One region of the Lysinibacillus sp. FSL K6-0102 genome, then DNA from elsewhere that is predicted to be linked to it. Evidence: a T-box and tRNA genes for the amino acid it is inferred to sense, from the RefSeq annotation. Region 1 holds a T-box; the other regions hold tRNA genes.
What was found. The T-box of region 1 lies ahead of ileS (isoleucine--tRNA ligase). A T-box ahead of a tRNA ligase gene usually reads a tRNA of that ligase, here a tRNA-Ile.

Region 1 (4,641 bases):
AGTAAAGACGCTTGCCTCCACCGCTTCAAAGCCATTTGCTAATAGTAACAATATTTTTTTCATGTTTGATTTGCCTCCTTTATTGATATTATTGTAAACAAAAGGGAGAAAAGATTACATACGTTGTATAATGGATTTTAGGTAAAAAACTTTATTTGAAAAGGTATTATGTCATAAATAATTTATTTAGAAAGGTGAAGGACCATGGATCATATTGATACACAAATATTACAGCAGTTACAGCAAAATGCCAAAATCTCTATGAAGGAATTAGCCACTACCGTTCATTTATCCTCTCCTGCCGTTATTGAAAGAATCAGAAAGCTAGAGGAGCAGGGTGTGATTGAGGGCTATCATGCAAAGGTAAATCTGAAAAAGATGGAGCGTACGATTGAAGCCATTATTTTATTTAAGTCCATTGATTGTAAAAGTCTTTCTTCATTTTGTAATGCTCATCCTGATGTTTTGGCATGTTATCGAGTGGCTGGGGAAATTAGCTATATTGTTAAATTAGCGACCTATTCAGTAGAAACATTAGAACAATTTATTGATGCGGCTATGCCCTATGGCACACCTTCTACTAATATCGTGTTATCTTCAACGGAAAAACAAGTGATTGCACCATTTGCTGACAATGATTTGGAGTAAATGACAAAAAAAGCAAACCTCGAAGCCGTGAGCACCGTTTATAGGGTAGAGAGGAGGAAGAATGTTGCTAATTCATGAACTGGAAAGAATAATGGAACAGCATACAGAGAGGCTTATTCGTCTTGCCTTTTACTATGTGAGAGATTTACAAAGTGCTGAAGATATCGTACAGGATGTCTTTATTAAGTTCTATGATAATCAGCAAAACTATGAGGAACGTGGGGAGCTAAAGGCGTATTTATCGAAATTAGTTAGTAATCGAAGTAAAGATTATTTACGTAGCTGGACCTATCGGAAAATTCAAGTGCAACAGAAGATTTTTCCGCAGCAAACCGTTATGAGAAGAGATATGCTTGTACAGCAAGATGAACGTACTTTGATTGAAAATGCGATTCTAGCTCTCCCTTTCAAACAGCGAGAGGTCATTATACATTTTTATTTTGAAGAAATGCCTGTGGTAGATATTGCAGAGCTGTTAACGATTCCTGAAAGCACCGTCAAAACAAGGCTACGTCGTGGGCGAGAGTTATTGAAGCTACAATTACAGCATGTTGAATGGGAGGTGCTCCTGCATGAGTAAAATGGATGCACGCGTAGTAAGGGATTTATCAGAAAGTAAAAAGCGTGTGATGACAAATGTGGTTCAGCATTTACAGCAACGCCAAGAAAAAAAATCTGCAAAACGCTGGCCATATGGTGTTTTGGCTATGATTTTAAGTGTCTGCATAGGGCTGTTTATATATCAGCAATATAATGAACAACAACAGCAAGCTTCTACTATTCCACCCGTATTAGATGAGCGGATTTTAGAGCTATATTTACAACTTGATTCTTTTATGAACGGAAAGAATCGTTTATATAAGGCAAGCTTTGATAATTTTTTATATTTTGAATCGACCTTTGCTTATGCGCAATCGAAAAAACTAGTACCTACACAAGAGCAAGTAGATAAGGCACTCGAACAGTTCATGGAAGAGTGGAGCTATGAGGATGATACTCGGCCAACTTATGATAAGCTTCTGCAAATGTTGCAAGTCACAAACGAAGGGTTTATAGAGAACTATGGCAAGCCAATTGCCTATAAAATGGCTACATTTGACTTATTATGGGAGGCAAGCCAAGCCGATTATAAGGATGTAAGTAATCCCATTCGTACATGGCTTGTCGAGCAAGAAGCCATGAATTATTTAGAACAACATTATCATAAAGACATTGCCGCCTTACGAGAAAAATATAAAATCCCAGAAAAGGACAGCCAAATGAAGCTCATCAGAAGTGGAACGGTCTTAGCGATCAAGGAACATGAATTTTTAGTTGTCTCAGGCGTCTTGGCTAGCGAGGTTGGGCAAAAATCTGTCGATGAATTAGTGCAAAAACATAGTAATGGTACATGGTTCCCTCTAGTGGATGTCCCGCAAACACTATCAGTTGGAGATCGAGTAGAAGTTCAATATAGACAGTCGATTGGGAACGATGACGCTCAGCCATTCATTGATTATAAGGATATCGTAGAAATGAAAATAGTAAAGGAATCTCACTAACAAGAAGCTAGACATTCTCGTGCTATTCAATAGTAAAACATTGCTGAAGAGCTTTTTGATTCAAACCATTCAACAGCCACAATATGATGATCTCCATCAAAGTATTGCCACTTGTCTCAACGAAATTTTTTAAGATTGTCCTCCGTTGACAGACAATTGGTAATTTGCTAAGATGAAGGACAATAAAAGCATACAAATTCGTTGATGAGAAAGAGTAGTGTTTCACTTTGTTCTACAGAGAGCCGACATTTGGTGGAAGTCGGTGTGCAGGTGTTACATGAAAATCCTCTCTGAGAAGATTAGCTGAATGGAGTAAGCTAATCCGGGTGTCTACCGTTAAAAAGAACACGTATGATTGTACGTTGCTGAGTGCTATTGGCCATCGTGTCAATAGAATTAGGGTGGTATTCGCGGTTAACCCCGTCCCTTTTCCTTGGGACGGGGTTTTTTGTATGCCTTTTATACAAATTTGCTTGTATAGGAGGAACTAATATGCAGAAAGAACAAAAGAAAGAAACAACGGTTGAACGAGAAACAAGGATTCGTACATTATGGGCGCAAGAAGGGACCTTTGCAAAATCTGTAAGTAATCGTGCTGAACAGCAGCCCTTTGTATTTTATGAGGGACCCCCAACAGCGAATGGTTTACCACATGTTGGCCATGCATTTGGTAGAACCATAAAAGATGTGGTGGCACGTTATAAAACAATGCAAGGCTATTTAGTTGAACGCAAAGCAGGTTGGGATACACATGGGTTGCCTGTGGAATTAGGGGTAGAAAAGGCATTAGGAATCTCAGGAAAGCAGGAGATTGAGAACTATGGGGTGGAGCAATTTATTCAAGCATGTAAGAAGAGCGTTTTTACCTATGAGCAAAAATGGCGTACTTTTACAGAGCAGCTTGGCTACTGGCTTGACATGGATGATCCTTACCTAACATTAAGTAATGACTATATTGAATCTGTGTGGCATATTTTAAGCCATGTTCACAAGGAAAAACTGTTATACAAAGGACATCGCGTTTCACCTTATTGCCCTAGCTGTCAAACTTCCTTAAGCTCTCATGAGGTGGCACAGGGCTATAAGGATGTTAAGGATTTATCCGTTACTGCAATGTTTAAGCTAGAGGATCGAGACGAATATATCTTAGGCTGGACAACGACGCCTTGGACATTACCAGCCAATGTAGCCTTGGCTATGAATCCTGCTCTTCGATATGTCCGTGTAAGGCATGCAAACAGCATCTATATACTAGCCAAATCGTTGGTATCAAAGGTTTTTTCAGAGCCTGTAGAAATATTAAGTGAGCATGACGGACAGGAGTTTGCAGGTGTTTCCTATCTATCACCATTTTCCTATGTAACCGTCGATAAAGGGCATATCATTGTCATGGCAGATTATGTGACAGAGCATAGTGGAACAGGAATTGTACACATAGCACCTGCTTATGGAGAGGACGATTATAAAACGGTGCAGCAACATGGCTTGTCCTTTGTCAATGTAGTTGATCTTAAAGGCTGTTATACAGAAGCGGTACCTGAGCTTGTTGGACGATTTGTGAAAGATTGTGATGTCGATATCATTAAAATGCTTGCAGCAAAAGAGCTTTTATTTACTAAAGAAAAATATGAGCATAGCTATCCGCATTGCTGGCGCTGTGATTCACCATTATTGTACTATGCAACAGATAGCTGGTTTATCAAAATGTCGGCATTAAAAGAGCAGCTTTTACAAAATAATCAGCAGGTGACATGGTACCCTAGCCATATTAAGGATGGACGATTTGGCAACTTCCTAGAAAACTTAGTGGATTGGAATATTAGTCGTAATCGTTATTGGGGGACACCACTCAATGTGTGGATCTGTCAGGATTGCAATCATGAGGAGGCACCTAACAGTGTTGCTGCGCTACAACAATTAGCCAAAGGAGCTGTCAATGAACAATTAGAGCTCCATAAGCCATTTATAGATGCTATTGTCTGTACCTGTCCTGTCTGCCAGGGCGACATGAAACGTACGCCTGAAGTTATCGATGTTTGGTTTGACAGTGGCTCGATGCCATTTGCCCAACAGCATTATCCTTTTGAAGACGTAGCGAACTTTCATCATCAGTTTCCAGCAGATGTGGTCATTGAGGGTATCGACCAAACGCGAGGATTTTTCTATAGCTTATTAGCAGTATCGACCTTGTTTACAGGAAAACCACCTTATAAAAATGTGCTATCGTTAGGGCATGTACTCGATGAGCATGGACAGAAGATGTCCAAAAGTAAAGGCAATGCATTAGAGCCTGTTGAGTTAATCCAGGAGTATGGAGCAGATGCTCTACGTTGGGCATTTTTAGTTGATAGCTCCCCATGGAATCCAAAGCGTTTTTCGAAGAAAATTGTCTTAGATGCGAAATCTAAGCTGGTGGATACACTCGACAATACGTTTAAATTTTATGACATGT
Region 2 (4,641 bases), 1.0 Mb from region 1:
TTATTAAGCAGCATCCTGATAAACATATTGTCTCCTTAAACGAAAACTTTTGTCCTTGTTTAACAATGAATCGAATTGACCTTCCACATTTGTTATGGAGCTTAGAAAGTATTGAGCAAGGTCAACCTCATAACCGTATACAAGTAGATGAATATACTACCTCTGAAGCACTTAGTTCACTTGAAAGAATGCTAGCCAGAGGATAAATAGTTAAAACTTTTTAAACAGAAAGGTTGAAGATATAACCTTTCTGTTTTTGTTGACATAACACCTACTTCTAATAGTGCTAATGGCTTCCATTTGCGCCCCGCATTGCTATAATTGACACGACTTTATGCTCCATGATACTGTCAATTTGGAGGTGATACTAAATGGCTTTTCAATCGAAAAATATCTTTATCAATTTACCAGTAAAAGATCTAAACAAATCTATCAGTTTTTTTAAGGAATTAGGTTTTGAGTTCAATCAACAATTCAGTGATGAAACAACAGCCTCAATGATTATTAGCGAAAATATCTTCGTATTAATAATGGTTGAAGAACGATTTAAAGGATTTAGTAAGAAAGAAGTTACAGATACTACTACTTCTGCAGAAGCAATCTTATGTCTCTCTGCTGAAAACCGAGAACAAGTAGATCAATTAGTGAATAAGGCACTTGCCTCTGGTGGTAAACCTTATAGTGAACCACAAGATCACGGATTTATGTATGGTTGGGGTTTTCAAGATGTAGATGGGCATATCTGGGAAGTAGTTTATATGGATGAAAATGCATTGAATCAAGAGTAAATTTTGTATCTATGAATATCAAAAAACAGTAGATGCAATTGCATCTACTGTTTCTAGTATGACCCGTACGGGATTCGAACCCGTGTTACCGCCGTGAAAGGGCGGTGTCTTAACCACTTGACCAACGGGCCCATGGCGGAGAAGGAGGGATTTGAACCCTCGCGCCGGTTACCCGACCTACACCCTTAGCAGGGGCGCCTCTTCAGCCTCTTGAGTACTTCCCCAAAATAAAAATGGCTCCGAAGGCAGGACTCGAACCTGCGACAACCTGATTAACAGTCAGGTGCTACTACCAACTGAGCTACTTCGGAATAATGGTGGGCCTAAATGGACTCGAACCATCGACCTCACGCTTATCAGGCGTGCGCTCTAACCAGCTGAGCTATAGGCCCTTGGAGCGGGTGATGGGAATCGAACCCACGACATCAGCTTGGAAGGCTGAGGTTTTACCATTAAACTACACCCGCATAAATGGTGGGTCAGGACGGAATCGAACCGCCGACACTTAGAGCTTCAATCTAATGCTCTACCAACTGAGCTACTGACCCATTTCGTCCATGCTAAGCTTGCTCACTTTTTTGCTTCTCATGACTTTTATTTTAAAAATGGCGGTCCCGACCGGGATCGAACCGGCGATCTCCTGCGTGACAGGCAGGCATGTTAACCGCTACACCACGGGACCTTTTGGTTGCGGGGGCCGGATTTGAACCAACGACCTTCGGGTTATGAGCCCGACGAGCTACCACTGCTCCACCCCGCGATAATTTTATGTTGTTTCGAGTTTTTAAAGCACCATTTATAAAAATTTAAAACTGGAGGAGGTAGAGGGATTCGAACCCCCGCGCGGTGTTACCCGCCTGTCGGTTTTCAAGACCGATCCCTTCAGCCAGACTTGGGTATACCTCCGTTACAATATATAAATGGTGGACCTTGCAGGACTCGAACCTGCGACCGGACGGTTATGAGCCGTCTGCTCTAACCAACTGAGCTAAAGGTCCTTTAAGATGGCGGCAGAGGGGATCGAACCCCCGACCTTACGGGTATGAACCGTACGCTCTAGCCAGCTGAGCTACGCCGCCAGGATCTTTATACTGGTTAATTTACTTATGGTGGAGCCTAGCGGGATCGAACCGCTGACCTCCTGCGTGCAAGGCAGGCGCTCTCCCAGCTGAGCTAAGGCCCCATAATCTTTTTGGAAATGGTCGGGAAGACAGGATTCGAACCTGCGACCCCTTGGTCCCAAACCAAGTGCTCTACCAAGCTGAGCTACTTCCCGTTGTTCTTTTGGCGCGCCCGACAGGAGTCGAACCCATAACCTTCTGATCCGTAGTCAGACGCTCTATCCAATTGAGCTACGGGCGCATTTAAAATGGTGCCGAGGACCGGAATCGAACCGGTACGGTAGTCACCTACCGCAGGATTTTAAGTCCTGTGCGTCTGCCAGTTCCGCCACCCCGGCACATTTGGAGCGGAAGACGAGGTTCGAACTCGCGACCCCCACCTTGGCAAGGTGGTGTTCTACCACTGAACTACTTCCGCATGTGCATAAGCTTTTTTATCTGGCAATGAAAATAATGGTGCGGGTGAAGGGAGTCGAACCCCCACGCCTTGCGGCGCTAGATCCTAAGTCTAGTGCGTCTGCCAATTCCGCCACACCCGCTTATTATTATTTATAAATGGTGAGCCATGAAGGACTCGAACCTTCGACCCTCTGATTAAAAGTCAGATGCTCTACCAACTGAGCTAATGGCTCGAAAAAATGGTGCCGGCTATAGGAATCGAACCCACGACCTACTGATTACAAGTCAGTTGCTCTACCTGCTGAGCTAAACCGGCATATGGTGGAGGATGACGGGCTCGAACCGCCGACCCTCTGCTTGTAAGGCAGATGCTCTCCCAGCTGAGCTAATCCTCCTGGGTATTATGCCTAGCGACGTCCTACTCTCACAGGGGGAAGCCCCCAACTACCATCGGCGCTAAAGAGCTTAACTTCCGTGTTCGGTATGGGAACGGGTGTGACCTCTTTGCCATCATCACTAGACTATGGTCGACCTTCCATACACGGCGTACTGCTGTGTCTAGAAGCTCTCTTTTTAGAAAGATTTGCTCTTTCAAAACTGGATAAACGGTGCATTGAATGTTTCAAACTTTTTTGGTTAAGTCCTCGATCGATTAGTATTCGTCAGCTCCATGTGTCACCACACTTCCACCTCGAACCTATCTACCTCATCGTCTTTGAGGGATCTTACTTACTTGCGTAATGGGAAATCTCATCTTGAGGGGGGCTTCATGCTTAGATGCTTTCAGCACTTATCCCGTCCACACATAGCTACCCAGCGATGCCTTTGGCAAGACAACTGGTACACCAGCGGTGTGTCCATCCCGGTCCTCTCGTACTAAGGACAGCTCCTCTCAAATTTCCTACGCCCACGACGGATAGGGACCGAACTGTCTCACGACGTTCTGAACCCAGCTCGCGTACCGCTTTAATGGGCGAACAGCCCAACCCTTGGGACCGACTACAGCCCCAGGATGCGATGAGCCGACATCGAGGTGCCAAACCTCCCCGTCGATGTGGACTCTTGGGGGAGATAAGCCTGTTATCCCCGGGGTAGCTTTTATCCGTTGAGCGATGGCCCTTCCATGCGGAACCACCGGATCACTAAGCCCGTCTTTCGACCCTGCTCGACTTGTAGGTCTCGCAGTCAAGCTCCCTTGTGCCTTTACACTCTACGAATGATTTCCAACCATTCTGAGGGAACCTTTGGGCGCCTCCGTTACCTTTTAGGAGGCGACCGCCCCAGTCAAACTGTCCGCCTGACACTGTCTCCTGCCCCGCTAAGGGGCATGGGTTAGAATTTCAATACAACCAGGGTAGTATCCCACCGACGCCTCCTTCGAAGCTGGCGCTCCGAGATCTCTGGCTCCTACCTATCCTGTACAAGTTGTACCAAAATTCAATATCAGGCTACAGTAAAGCTCCACGGGGTCTTTCCGTCCTGTCGCGGGTAACCTGCATCTTCACAGGTACTATAATTTCACCGAGTCTCTCGTTGAGACAGTGCCCAGATCGTTACGCCTTTCGTGCGGGTCGGAACTTACCCGACAAGGAATTTCGCTACCTTAGGACCGTTATAGTTACGGCCGCCGTTTACTGGGGCTTCAATTCGCAGCTTCGCTTGCGCTAACCACTCCTCTTAACCTTCCAGCACCGGGCAGGCGTCAGCCCCTATACGTCACCTTACGGTTTTGCAGAGACCTGTGTTTTTGCTAAACAGTCGCCTGGGCCTATTCACTGCGGCTCTCATGCGCTTGCACGCTCAAGAGCACCCCTTCTCCCGAAGTTACGGGGTCATTTTGCCGAGTTCCTTAACGAGAGTTCTCTCGCACACCTTAGGATTCTCTCCTCGACTACCTGTGTCGGTTTGCGGTACGGGCACCTCTCACCTCGATAGAGGCTTTTCTTGGCAGTGTGAAATCAGGAACTTCGTCCATACGGACTCGCCATCACAGCTCAACGTTACAGTGTGCGGATTTGCCTACACACACGCCTTACTGCTTGGACGCGCACAACCAACGGCGCGCTTACCCTATCCTACTGCGTCCCCCCATTTCTCAAACGGTGAGGAGGTGGTACAGGAATATCAACCTGTTGTCCATCGCCTACGCCTATCGGCCTCGGCTTAGGTCCCGACTAACCCTGAGCGGACGAGCCTTCCTCAGGAAACCTTAGTCATACGGTGGACGGGATTCTCACCCGTCTTTCGCTACTCATACCGGCATTCTCACTTCTAAGCGCTCCACCAGTCCTTCCGATCTGACTTCAACGCACTTAGAACGCTCTCCTACCACT
Region 3 (4,641 bases), 2.4 Mb from region 1:
TTTTCAATCATGCAATTCTCACAAGTACCAATGGCCTTAGTAGTGCCTATTATTGCTGGTAAAATGACTTCTCAACGCCCACTTGTATTGATGTTTACATCCTTCTATTTAGTAGGCTTTGTTGGGGTTGTCATGGAATGGACAAGTCTTGGGGTACTGTGGATGGTTCTTCTAGGGTTAGCAGGTGGTTCTTCATTCGCCCTAGCAATGATGTTCTTCACTCTCCGGACTCGTACTGCATTTGAAGCAGCAGATTTATCAGGCTTTGCGCAATCTTTGGGTTATTTATTTGCCGCAATTGGACCTATTCTTTTTGGCTACTTGCATGATTTATTTGGCGGCTGGAATATTGCGGGATGGCTCTTTGTCGTTGTAGCAATGTTACTCTTCTTTTGCTCAATGAGAGCCTCTAAGGATGAATATGTGCATTAAAATTAAATAAAGCAGGTGGATTTGATTCCTCCATCTGCTCTATTTCTATATAGTGTTTACACATTACTTAATTGTCGGGTTGCTGGAGTAATGTTAGCAATTCAGCAAGGCATTCTGATGCTTCATTATTATGAGCTGTTATAGTAGAAAAAATAGGAACAGCCTCTTGTAAAAGCATATAACTATAATAGTAATAGCCTACAAAAGCTTGCTCCTCATAGCCCTTTGGCGTTTCTTTCTCCCACTCCTGTTCATCATTATCCTCATTTTCTATCCACAAATAGTTGACGTCTAATAGCTCCTGCATATTTTTAACAGTATTGACTGGGTCGAGATAATCCTTGGTAATAGCATGTGCCACAGCTAAATATAACTGTACCTCTTGTAAGGAGACAACCTCTAATTTTTTACGAGTAAGCTTTTTTAGCAGGACAAGCAAAACCCATGGTGTCACCTGCCACAGTGTACCTTGATGTTCAATTAATTCAGCTAGTTGTGTGTATTGCTCCTGTTCTATCAGCTTAGGAATGGCTGTACCTCTACCATAAGGTGTCGTCAATTGTCTCCATGGGATATTGGGAATTTGCTGATCTAACATAGTAAGCCCTCTCTCATCAAAAGTATCGAAAGTAAACAATTCTTTTACACTAATAGCATGGTTTTTGATAAAAATAATTTGGTGTATGATAAATATTTACATAGGGTTTATGGAATATATGAGTTGTGGCAGGGGAAAGTGGTGGGATTAACCATGTCCAGTTGCCTGTAACTTCTCTTCCTGTTGATTTTTCTGCCTCCTCAAACAATTTAAACTGCTGAGCTGCTGTATGATGATCAACAATGCTCACACCATCTTCTTTAAATGAGTGAAGAACAGCAATATTAAGTTCTACTAAAGCACGATCACGCCAAAGAGACGCTTGTTTGGTTGTATCAAGATTAAAAATCTCTGCAATTGCAGGTAACATATTATAACGATCATGATCTGCTAAATTTCGTGCGCCAATCTCTGTTCCCATATACCAGCCGTTAAATGGAGCTGCTTGAAAATCAATTCCAGCCATTTGAAAACGCATACTCGAAATAATAGGTACGGCATACCACTTCATTCCTAATTTTTCCACATCGTTTGACTCTGGATGACGGATTGAGACCTCTACTATATTTTCTTCAGGAATTACAAACATTTGAGGAGCACGATTATCTACCTGTATAACGAGTGGTAATACATCAAAATCAGTTCCTTTACCTCTCCATCCTAACGACTCACACACTTTTGTAAATTTAATGGACTGTGAATCTCCAATAATGCCTGCATCTGTTTCATAGCCTGCATAACGAATTAGTTGATGATTCCAAATCCGTACTCTATCTGAAGCAAACACTGTTATAGTTGGACGAATTTTCCCATGATTTGTCGCATAATCAATATGTTCTAGTAATTTTTGAAAAATAGCCTTTTCATCTAAAACATCACGTGCATCTACCACATGCAGTGACTGCCAAAACAGACGTCCAATACACTTATTGCTATTTCGCCATGCCACACGTGCGCCAAAAACTAGCTCCTCTGTTGTTGGGTGATATTTACCTGCATCCTTAACTGCCTGTAATCTATTCTTTAACCAAAGTTCTGATTCATTTTGTTCTGTCTGATATAGACTTAAAAATTGCTGTATCTCCTGTATATTCATATCGATTCCTCCACTTATCCTCATATTAGAGGAACAAAACAACAAGCACCATGAAAATAGTAATTGAAAAAACATACATATTTTATATATGAAATAGTTTGTTCATATTTACTCTATAGACTCTCTTTCGTAAGGGAATGTAAGGGAGAAAGATTTTAATTATTATAAAAAGGCTACAGTAGTCATGTAGCCTTTTTCAGGGGGTTGTAGAACAAAGAAATCAATAGAATTTTTGTAAATGGTGAAAAAGCTATACGTTCTGGGCTACTTACTTGCTGCTGTTGCTTCGCTTTCGCATAGAGCAGAACCAGTTTCACAAATTCTCTGGCCAGGATTTCGCCTGTATCTATACTAGAGAAGTCAAGCAGCCTTCACAAAAGTATTGACCATGGAAGTGTACGTGGTAAGTGAAACGGCTTATAGGAGCCCATAGTAAGATGCTAGGGGAATTAAATTCAGTCCCTCACCTTGCAAATAGGTCTTTTTCTGCTATTGCATTATCTTTTATCGTTTAAAGAACAGGAGAATAGAAAAAAGCATGTAACACACATCTGTGCTACATGCTTGATGACCCGTACGGGATTCGAACCCGTGTTACCGCCGTGAAAGGGCGGTGTCTTAACCACTTGACCAACGGGCCGTGGCTCCGAAGGCAGGACTCGAACCTGCGACAACCTGATTAACAGTCAGGTGCTACTACCAACTGAGCTACTTCGGAATAATATGGGCCTAAATGGACTCGAACCATCGACCTCACGCTTATCAGGCGTGCGCTCTAACCAGCTGAGCTATAGGCCCATTTTGGAGCGGGTGATGAGAATCGAACTCACGACATCAGCTTGGAAGGCTGAGGTTTTACCATTAAACTACACCCGCAATAATGGTGGGTCAGGACGGAATCGAACCGCCGACACTTAGAGCTTCAATCTAATGCTCTACCAACTGAGCTACTGACCCGAAAAATGGAGGAGGTAGAGGGATTCGAACCCCCGCGCGGTGTTACCCGCCTGTCGGTTTTCAAGACCGATCCCTTCAGCCAGACTTGGGTATACCTCCAAAAATATTACAATGGTGGAGCCTAGCGGGATCGAACCGCTGACCTCCTGCGTGCAAGGCAGGCGCTCTCCCAGCTGAGCTAAGGCCCCATTTATCATGAAAGATGGTCGGAATGACAGGATTCGAACCTACGACCCCTTGGTCCCAAACCAAGTGCTCTACCAAGCTGAGCTACATTCCGTAAACATGATTTTATTGGCGCGCCCGACAGGAGTCGAACCCATAACCTTCTGATCCGTAGTCAGACGCTCTATCCAATTGAGCTACGGGCGCATGTTAATTAAAAAATGATGAGCCATGAAGGACTCGAACCTTCGACCCTCTGATTAAAAGTCAGATGCTCTACCAACTGAGCTAATGGCTCGTGAAATTAAAAATGGCTGGGGTACTAGGATTCGAACCTAGGCATGACGGAATCAAAATCCGTTGCCTTACCGCTTGGCTATACCCCAATTTTAAAATGGGGCGACTGATGGGAATCGAACCCACGAATGTCGGAACCACAATCCGATGCGTTAACCACTTCGCCACAATCGCCACTATATAGATTATATTAGCTGTATTATGAACGAGTACCTCAATACCTGGCAGGGGCAGTAGGAATCGAACCCACACCAAAGGTTTTGGAGACCTCTATTCTACCGTTGAACTATGCCCCTAAAATGGTGGAGGGGGACGGATTCGAACCGCCGAACCCTAAGGAGCGGATTTACAGTCCGCCGCGTTTAGCCACTTCGCTACCCCTCCAAGGGAATGGTGCCGGCGATAGGAGTCGAACCCACGACCTACTGATTACAAGTCAGTTGCTCTACCAACTGAGCTACACCGGCAATAATAATGGCGGTCCCGACCGGGATCGAACCGGCGATCTCCTGCGTGACAGGCAGGCATGTTAACCGCTACACCACGGGACCAAAATGGTGGAGGATGACGGGCTCGAACCGCCGACCCCCTGCTTGTAAGGCAGGTGCTCTCCCAGCTGAGCTAATCCTCCACAAAAAATAAGCGAAGCGACGTCCTACTCTCACAGGGGGAAGCCCCCAACTACCATCGGCGCTAAAGAGCTTAACTTCCGTGTTCGGTATGGGAACGGGTGTGACCTCTTTGCCATCATCACTTCACTTATTCAGCTGAAAGACTTATTCTTTCAAAACTAGATAAACGATACATTGAATGTTTCAAACTTTTTTGGTTAAGTCCTCGATCGATTAGTATTCGTCAGCTCCATGTGTCACCACACTTCCACCTCGAACCTATCTACCTCATCGTCTTTGAGGGATCTTACTTACTTGCGTAATGGGAAATCTCATCTTGAGGGGGGCTTCATGCTTAGATGCTTTCAGCACTTATCCCGTCCACACATAGCTACCCAGCGATGCCTTTGGCAAGACAACTGGTACACCAGCGGTGTGTCCATCCCGGTCCTCTCGTACTAAGGACAGCTCCTCTCAAATTTCCT
Region 4 (4,641 bases), 1.0 Mb from region 1:
TACAATAATTCTTGTCTTGAAGGACAGGTAAACAACTTCAAAACATGATACATAACAAAGTCTAGTGATGATAGCAAAGAGGTCACACCCGTTCCCATACCGAACACGGAAGTTAAGCTCTTTAGCGCCGATGGTAGTTGGGGGCTTCCCCCTGTGAGAGTAGGACGTCGCTAGGCATAATACCCAGGAGGATTAGCTCAGCTGGGAGAGCATCTGCCTTACAAGCAGAGGGTCGGCGGTTCGAGCCCGTCATCCTCCACCATATGCCGGTTTAGCTCAGCAGGTAGAGCAACTGACTTGTAATCAGTAGGTCGTGGGTTCGATTCCTATAGCCGGCACCATTTTTTCGAGCCATTAGCTCAGTTGGTAGAGCATCTGACTTTTAATCAGAGGGTCGAAGGTTCGAGTCCTTCATGGCTCACCATTTATAAATAATAATAAGCGGGTGTGGCGGAATTGGCAGACGCACTAGACTTAGGATCTAGCGCCGCAAGGCGTGGGGGTTCGACTCCCTTCACCCGCACCATTATTTTCATTGCCAGATAAAAAAGCTTATGCACATGCGGAAGTAGTTCAGTGGTAGAACACCACCTTGCCAAGGTGGGGGTCGCGAGTTCGAACCTCGTCTTCCGCTCCAAATGTGCCGGGGTGGCGGAACTGGCAGACGCACAGGACTTAAAATCCTGCGGTAGGTGACTACCGTACCGGTTCGATTCCGGTCCTCGGCACCATTTTAAATGCGCCCGTAGCTCAATTGGATAGAGCGTCTGACTACGGATCAGAAGGTTATGGGTTCGACTCCTGTCGGGCGCGCCAAAAGAACAACGGGAAGTAGCTCAGCTTGGTAGAGCACTTGGTTTGGGACCAAGGGGTCGCAGGTTCGAATCCTGTCTTCCCGACCATTTCCAAAAAGATTATGGGGCCTTAGCTCAGCTGGGAGAGCGCCTGCCTTGCACGCAGGAGGTCAGCGGTTCGATCCCGCTAGGCTCCACCATAAGTAAATTAACCAGTATAAAGATCCTGGCGGCGTAGCTCAGCTGGCTAGAGCGTACGGTTCATACCCGTAAGGTCGGGGGTTCGATCCCCTCTGCCGCCATCTTAAAGGACCTTTAGCTCAGTTGGTTAGAGCAGACGGCTCATAACCGTCCGGTCGCAGGTTCGAGTCCTGCAAGGTCCACCATTTATATATTGTAACGGAGGTATACCCAAGTCTGGCTGAAGGGATCGGTCTTGAAAACCGACAGGCGGGTAACACCGCGCGGGGGTTCGAATCCCTCTACCTCCTCCAGTTTTAAATTTTTATAAATGGTGCTTTAAAAACTCGAAACAACATAAAATTATCGCGGGGTGGAGCAGTGGTAGCTCGTCGGGCTCATAACCCGAAGGTCGTTGGTTCAAATCCGGCCCCCGCAACCAAAAGGTCCCGTGGTGTAGCGGTTAACATGCCTGCCTGTCACGCAGGAGATCGCCGGTTCGATCCCGGTCGGGACCGCCATTTTTAAAATAAAAGTCATGAGAAGCAAAAAAGTGAGCAAGCTTAGCATGGACGAAATGGGTCAGTAGCTCAGTTGGTAGAGCATTAGATTGAAGCTCTAAGTGTCGGCGGTTCGATTCCGTCCTGACCCACCATTTATGCGGGTGTAGTTTAATGGTAAAACCTCAGCCTTCCAAGCTGATGTCGTGGGTTCGATTCCCATCACCCGCTCCAAGGGCCTATAGCTCAGCTGGTTAGAGCGCACGCCTGATAAGCGTGAGGTCGATGGTTCGAGTCCATTTAGGCCCACCATTATTCCGAAGTAGCTCAGTTGGTAGTAGCACCTGACTGTTAATCAGGTTGTCGCAGGTTCGAGTCCTGCCTTCGGAGCCATTTTTATTTTGGGGAAGTACTCAAGAGGCTGAAGAGGCGCCCCTGCTAAGGGTGTAGGTCGGGTAACCGGCGCGAGGGTTCAAATCCCTCCTTCTCCGCCATGGGCCCGTTGGTCAAGTGGTTAAGACACCGCCCTTTCACGGCGGTAACACGGGTTCGAATCCCGTACGGGTCATACTAAGTGCAGTAGATGAATTTACATCTACTGCACTTTTTAATTTACTTGATATTTAGATTTATAACATAGCTATAATAAATGAAAGCCTACACAGAATGATTAAACTGTGTAGGCTTGTTGTTTTTTAAATTAGTGATTAAATTTTTCGTCCTTTTCCATATGGGATGCAAAGAGGTGTACCAAAGATTGGATCTGTCGTCATTTGGCAATCAAGGTCAAACACATGATTAACTAAATCAGTGGTCATAATTTCTTCTGGTTTCCCTTGACGATAGACACCACGGTCACGCACTGTAATAATATGATCGGCATAGCGACAAGCAAGATTAATATCATGTAGTACCATAACAATAGTTCTCTTTTGCTGTTGGTTCAATTCGAATAGTAAATCTAAAACGTCTATTTGATGAGTTAAATCTAAGTATGTCGTAGGCTCGTCTAAAAGAATGATATCTGTATCTTGAGCAAGCGTCATAGCTATCCAAGCACGTTGACGTTGTCCCCCTGATAGCTCATCTACTGGTCTATCTTGTAAATGCTCGGTACCTGTAGCTTTTAAAGCGTTTAAAACGATTTCTTCATCTTTTTCAGTCCACTGTTGTCGCCAACTTTGGTAAGGATAGCGACCTTGTTTCACAAGTTGTAGGACAGTTAAGCCTTCTGGTGCAACAGGAGATTGAGGAAGAATAGAGAGGTTTTTAGCCACTTGTTTTGTTGATAATTTAAAAATATCCTCACCGTCTAATAAAACGGAGCCTTTTTTAGGTTTTAATAATCGAGCAATGGAGCGTAAGAGTGTGGATTTACCACAGCCATTCGCTCCGATTAATACAGTAATTTCATTCAAAGGAATAGATAAATTGAGATCTTCGATAATATTGAAATCACCATAACTTAATGTTAGAGATTTGGTTAATAAAGATTCAGTCATGTAGTATAGACTCCTTTATTTTTTAGGGTTTCTAAATAATAAATAAATAAAGTAAGGAGCACCGATAGCAGCAGTAAAGACGCCTGCGGGTACTTCTAATGGGCTAAATGCTGTACGACCTATAATATCTGCAACCATTACAAGCAATGCACCAATTGCAGCGGATGCTGGAATAAGTACACCGAACGATGAACCAACAATGCGTCGTGCAATATGAGGAGCCATTAATCCTACAAACCCAATAGCACCAGCAAATGCTATGGCACTCGCTACTAAACTGGAACATAATAGAATTAAGTAAAGGCGTGTTTTTTGAACAGGTTGCCCTAGGCTTGATGCTGTATCATCACCTAATTCTTGAACATTTAACTGCCGAGTAATAAAAAAGGTGATAAGTAGAAGTACAATAATCAATGGAACAACGATTTGTACTTGATCCCAATCCGAACTTTTGACACTACCCGTAATCCATTTATTCGCTTCACTTGCTTGATAAATTGGGCCGATAATCATTAACATTGTAGTAATTGCTTGCATGAATGCCGACACGCTAATACCGATTAAGACAAGACGATTTGGTGTGACACCATCTTTCCAAGCAAATAGGTAGACTATACATCCGACGATAGTAGCCCCTATGAATCCTGCTAATGGCAACCACTCTATACTAACTGTTAAAGAGTGATTAGAATCACTGAAAATGGCTAAGAAACCAACAACCGCTGCCCCACCACCAGCAGATATGCCGATTATATCAGGTGAGGCAAGTGGATTTTTAATGATTCCTTGTAAAACTGCACCTGCGACGGCTAACGCCATTCCAGCAAACAAGGCCATGAAAATTCGAGGCATTCGAAAATCAATAATAATCAGTTGATCAAAATCTGAGCCGTAACCAAAAAAAGCTTGTAAAACTTTAAATGGATTGATGAATGAATCACCAAATGATGCACTAAGAAAGAACACGGCAAGAGTTAGTATGCAAATCACTGTTAATTTTTTTATAGCTTGTACATCTATTAAAAATGAAATTTTTTGTTGAAGTAAACGAATTGTTTTTACATGTTTCATTATTTTTTTCCACCTTTTCGCGCAAGGTAAATAAAGAATGGTGTGCCAATCATAGCAGTCATGACGCCTACTGGAACTTCTTGTGGCATGATAATATAACGAGCCGCAACATCAGCCAGCAATAAAAGTATCCCCCCAAGTAAAGCAGCCATAGGAATAAGCCATCGATGATCAGTGCCGACAAACTTGCGCGCAAAATGGGGAACGACAATCCCTATAAAACCAATGGGGCCAGCAATTGCAACTGCTCCCCCTGCTAAAAAAATAACAATAAGACCGACCAATATCTTCATAAGTCCTAAACGTAAACCAAGACCTCTTGCTACATCATCGCCAAGAGCGAGAATATTCATTTTGGGGGAAATGATGAGGGCAGCAATCCACCCAATTACTAGATACGGTAGAACAGATAGTAGAATTTCAAGTTTTCTACCTTGTACAGAACCTGCTAACCAAAACAAAACTTGATCAAGCTCTGCTTCATTTGTAGCGAGTAAACCTTGCGTAAATGATGCAAATAGGGCACTGATGGCAGCACCAGCTAAAGTTATTTTCACTGGAGTAACAGCATCTCTACCTGAGAAACTAATTCCA

Region 2: it encodes a tRNA-Ile, which carries the amino acid that the T-box ahead of ileS (isoleucine--tRNA ligase) is inferred to sense. The anticodon was not compared.
Region 3: it encodes a tRNA-Ile, which carries the amino acid that the T-box ahead of ileS (isoleucine--tRNA ligase) is inferred to sense. The anticodon was not compared.
Region 4: it encodes a tRNA-Ile, which carries the amino acid that the T-box ahead of ileS (isoleucine--tRNA ligase) is inferred to sense. The anticodon was not compared.

What each region holds. Positions count from the first base shown of each region.
Region 1 covers NZ_JBBOPH010000001.1:2,704,033-2,708,673, reverse strand. The annotation lists gene NYE73_RS13710 (DJ-1/PfpI family protein) at 1-63, opposite strand, end outside; gene NYE73_RS13705 (Lrp/AsnC family transcriptional regulator) at 205-648, shown strand; gene NYE73_RS13700 (sigma-70 family RNA polymerase sigma factor) at 713-1,228, shown strand; gene NYE73_RS13695 (DUF3221 domain-containing protein) at 1,221-2,189, shown strand; T-box leader at 2,382-2,620, shown strand; gene ileS (isoleucine--tRNA ligase) at 2,682-4,641, shown strand, end outside.
Region 2 covers NZ_JBBOPH010000001.1:3,738,230-3,742,870, forward strand. The annotation lists gene nadA (quinolinate synthase NadA) at 1-206, shown strand, start outside; gene NYE73_RS18980 (VOC family protein) at 372-788, shown strand; tRNA gene NYE73_RS18985 (tRNA-Glu) at 848-919, opposite strand; tRNA gene NYE73_RS18990 (tRNA-Ser) at 922-1,012, opposite strand; tRNA gene NYE73_RS18995 (tRNA-Asn) at 1,023-1,099, opposite strand; tRNA gene NYE73_RS19000 (tRNA-Ile) at 1,104-1,180, opposite strand; tRNA gene NYE73_RS19005 (tRNA-Gly) at 1,182-1,255, opposite strand; tRNA gene NYE73_RS19010 (tRNA-Phe) at 1,261-1,336, opposite strand; tRNA gene NYE73_RS19015 (tRNA-Asp) at 1,395-1,470, opposite strand; tRNA gene NYE73_RS19020 (tRNA-Met) at 1,474-1,548, opposite strand; tRNA gene NYE73_RS19025 (tRNA-Ser) at 1,602-1,694, opposite strand; tRNA gene NYE73_RS19030 (tRNA-Ile) at 1,710-1,786, opposite strand; tRNA gene NYE73_RS19035 (tRNA-Met) at 1,794-1,867, opposite strand; tRNA gene NYE73_RS19040 (tRNA-Ala) at 1,896-1,971, opposite strand; tRNA gene NYE73_RS19045 (tRNA-Pro) at 1,988-2,064, opposite strand; tRNA gene NYE73_RS19050 (tRNA-Arg) at 2,074-2,150, opposite strand; tRNA gene NYE73_RS19055 (tRNA-Leu) at 2,159-2,247, opposite strand; tRNA gene NYE73_RS19060 (tRNA-Gly) at 2,253-2,327, opposite strand; tRNA gene NYE73_RS19065 (tRNA-Leu) at 2,364-2,448, opposite strand; tRNA gene NYE73_RS19070 (tRNA-Lys) at 2,466-2,541, opposite strand; tRNA gene NYE73_RS19075 (tRNA-Thr) at 2,549-2,624, opposite strand; tRNA gene NYE73_RS19080 (tRNA-Val) at 2,628-2,703, opposite strand; rRNA gene rrf (5S ribosomal RNA) at 2,714-2,829, opposite strand; rRNA gene NYE73_RS19090 (23S ribosomal RNA) at 2,941-4,641, opposite strand, start outside.
Region 3 covers NZ_JBBOPH010000001.1:265,519-270,159, reverse strand. The annotation lists gene NYE73_RS01345 (CynX/NimT family MFS transporter) at 1-432, shown strand, start outside; gene NYE73_RS01340 (hypothetical protein) at 500-1,030, opposite strand; gene NYE73_RS01335 (nitric oxide synthase oxygenase) at 1,080-2,126, opposite strand; tRNA gene NYE73_RS01330 (tRNA-Glu) at 2,695-2,766, opposite strand; tRNA gene NYE73_RS01325 (tRNA-Asn) at 2,768-2,844, opposite strand; tRNA gene NYE73_RS01320 (tRNA-Ile) at 2,851-2,924, opposite strand; tRNA gene NYE73_RS01315 (tRNA-Gly) at 2,929-3,002, opposite strand; tRNA gene NYE73_RS01310 (tRNA-Phe) at 3,008-3,083, opposite strand; tRNA gene NYE73_RS01305 (tRNA-Ser) at 3,090-3,182, opposite strand; tRNA gene NYE73_RS01300 (tRNA-Ala) at 3,196-3,271, opposite strand; tRNA gene NYE73_RS01295 (tRNA-Pro) at 3,287-3,363, opposite strand; tRNA gene NYE73_RS01290 (tRNA-Arg) at 3,379-3,455, opposite strand; tRNA gene NYE73_RS01285 (tRNA-Lys) at 3,474-3,546, opposite strand; tRNA gene NYE73_RS01280 (tRNA-Gln) at 3,560-3,634, opposite strand; tRNA gene NYE73_RS01275 (tRNA-His) at 3,644-3,719, opposite strand; tRNA gene NYE73_RS01270 (tRNA-Trp) at 3,768-3,841, opposite strand; tRNA gene NYE73_RS01265 (tRNA-Tyr) at 3,846-3,929, opposite strand; tRNA gene NYE73_RS01260 (tRNA-Thr) at 3,937-4,012, opposite strand; tRNA gene NYE73_RS01255 (tRNA-Asp) at 4,021-4,096, opposite strand; tRNA gene NYE73_RS01250 (tRNA-Val) at 4,101-4,176, opposite strand; rRNA gene rrf (5S ribosomal RNA) at 4,188-4,303, opposite strand; rRNA gene NYE73_RS01240 (23S ribosomal RNA) at 4,371-4,641, opposite strand, start outside.
Region 4 covers NZ_JBBOPH010000001.1:3,728,912-3,733,552, reverse strand. The annotation lists rRNA gene rrf (5S ribosomal RNA) at 61-176, shown strand; tRNA gene NYE73_RS18950 (tRNA-Val) at 187-262, shown strand; tRNA gene NYE73_RS18945 (tRNA-Thr) at 266-341, shown strand; tRNA gene NYE73_RS18940 (tRNA-Lys) at 349-424, shown strand; tRNA gene NYE73_RS18935 (tRNA-Leu) at 442-526, shown strand; tRNA gene NYE73_RS18930 (tRNA-Gly) at 563-637, shown strand; tRNA gene NYE73_RS18925 (tRNA-Leu) at 643-731, shown strand; tRNA gene NYE73_RS18920 (tRNA-Arg) at 740-816, shown strand; tRNA gene NYE73_RS18915 (tRNA-Pro) at 826-902, shown strand; tRNA gene NYE73_RS18910 (tRNA-Ala) at 919-994, shown strand; tRNA gene NYE73_RS18905 (tRNA-Met) at 1,023-1,096, shown strand; tRNA gene NYE73_RS18900 (tRNA-Ile) at 1,104-1,180, shown strand; tRNA gene NYE73_RS18895 (tRNA-Ser) at 1,196-1,288, shown strand; tRNA gene NYE73_RS18890 (tRNA-Met) at 1,342-1,416, shown strand; tRNA gene NYE73_RS18885 (tRNA-Asp) at 1,420-1,495, shown strand; tRNA gene NYE73_RS18880 (tRNA-Phe) at 1,554-1,629, shown strand; tRNA gene NYE73_RS18875 (tRNA-Gly) at 1,635-1,708, shown strand; tRNA gene NYE73_RS18870 (tRNA-Ile) at 1,710-1,786, shown strand; tRNA gene NYE73_RS18865 (tRNA-Asn) at 1,791-1,867, shown strand; tRNA gene NYE73_RS18860 (tRNA-Ser) at 1,878-1,968, shown strand; tRNA gene NYE73_RS18855 (tRNA-Glu) at 1,971-2,042, shown strand; gene NYE73_RS18850 (ABC transporter ATP-binding protein) at 2,182-2,976, opposite strand; gene NYE73_RS18845 (FecCD family ABC transporter permease) at 2,992-4,047, opposite strand; gene NYE73_RS18840 (FecCD family ABC transporter permease) at 4,047-4,641, opposite strand, start outside.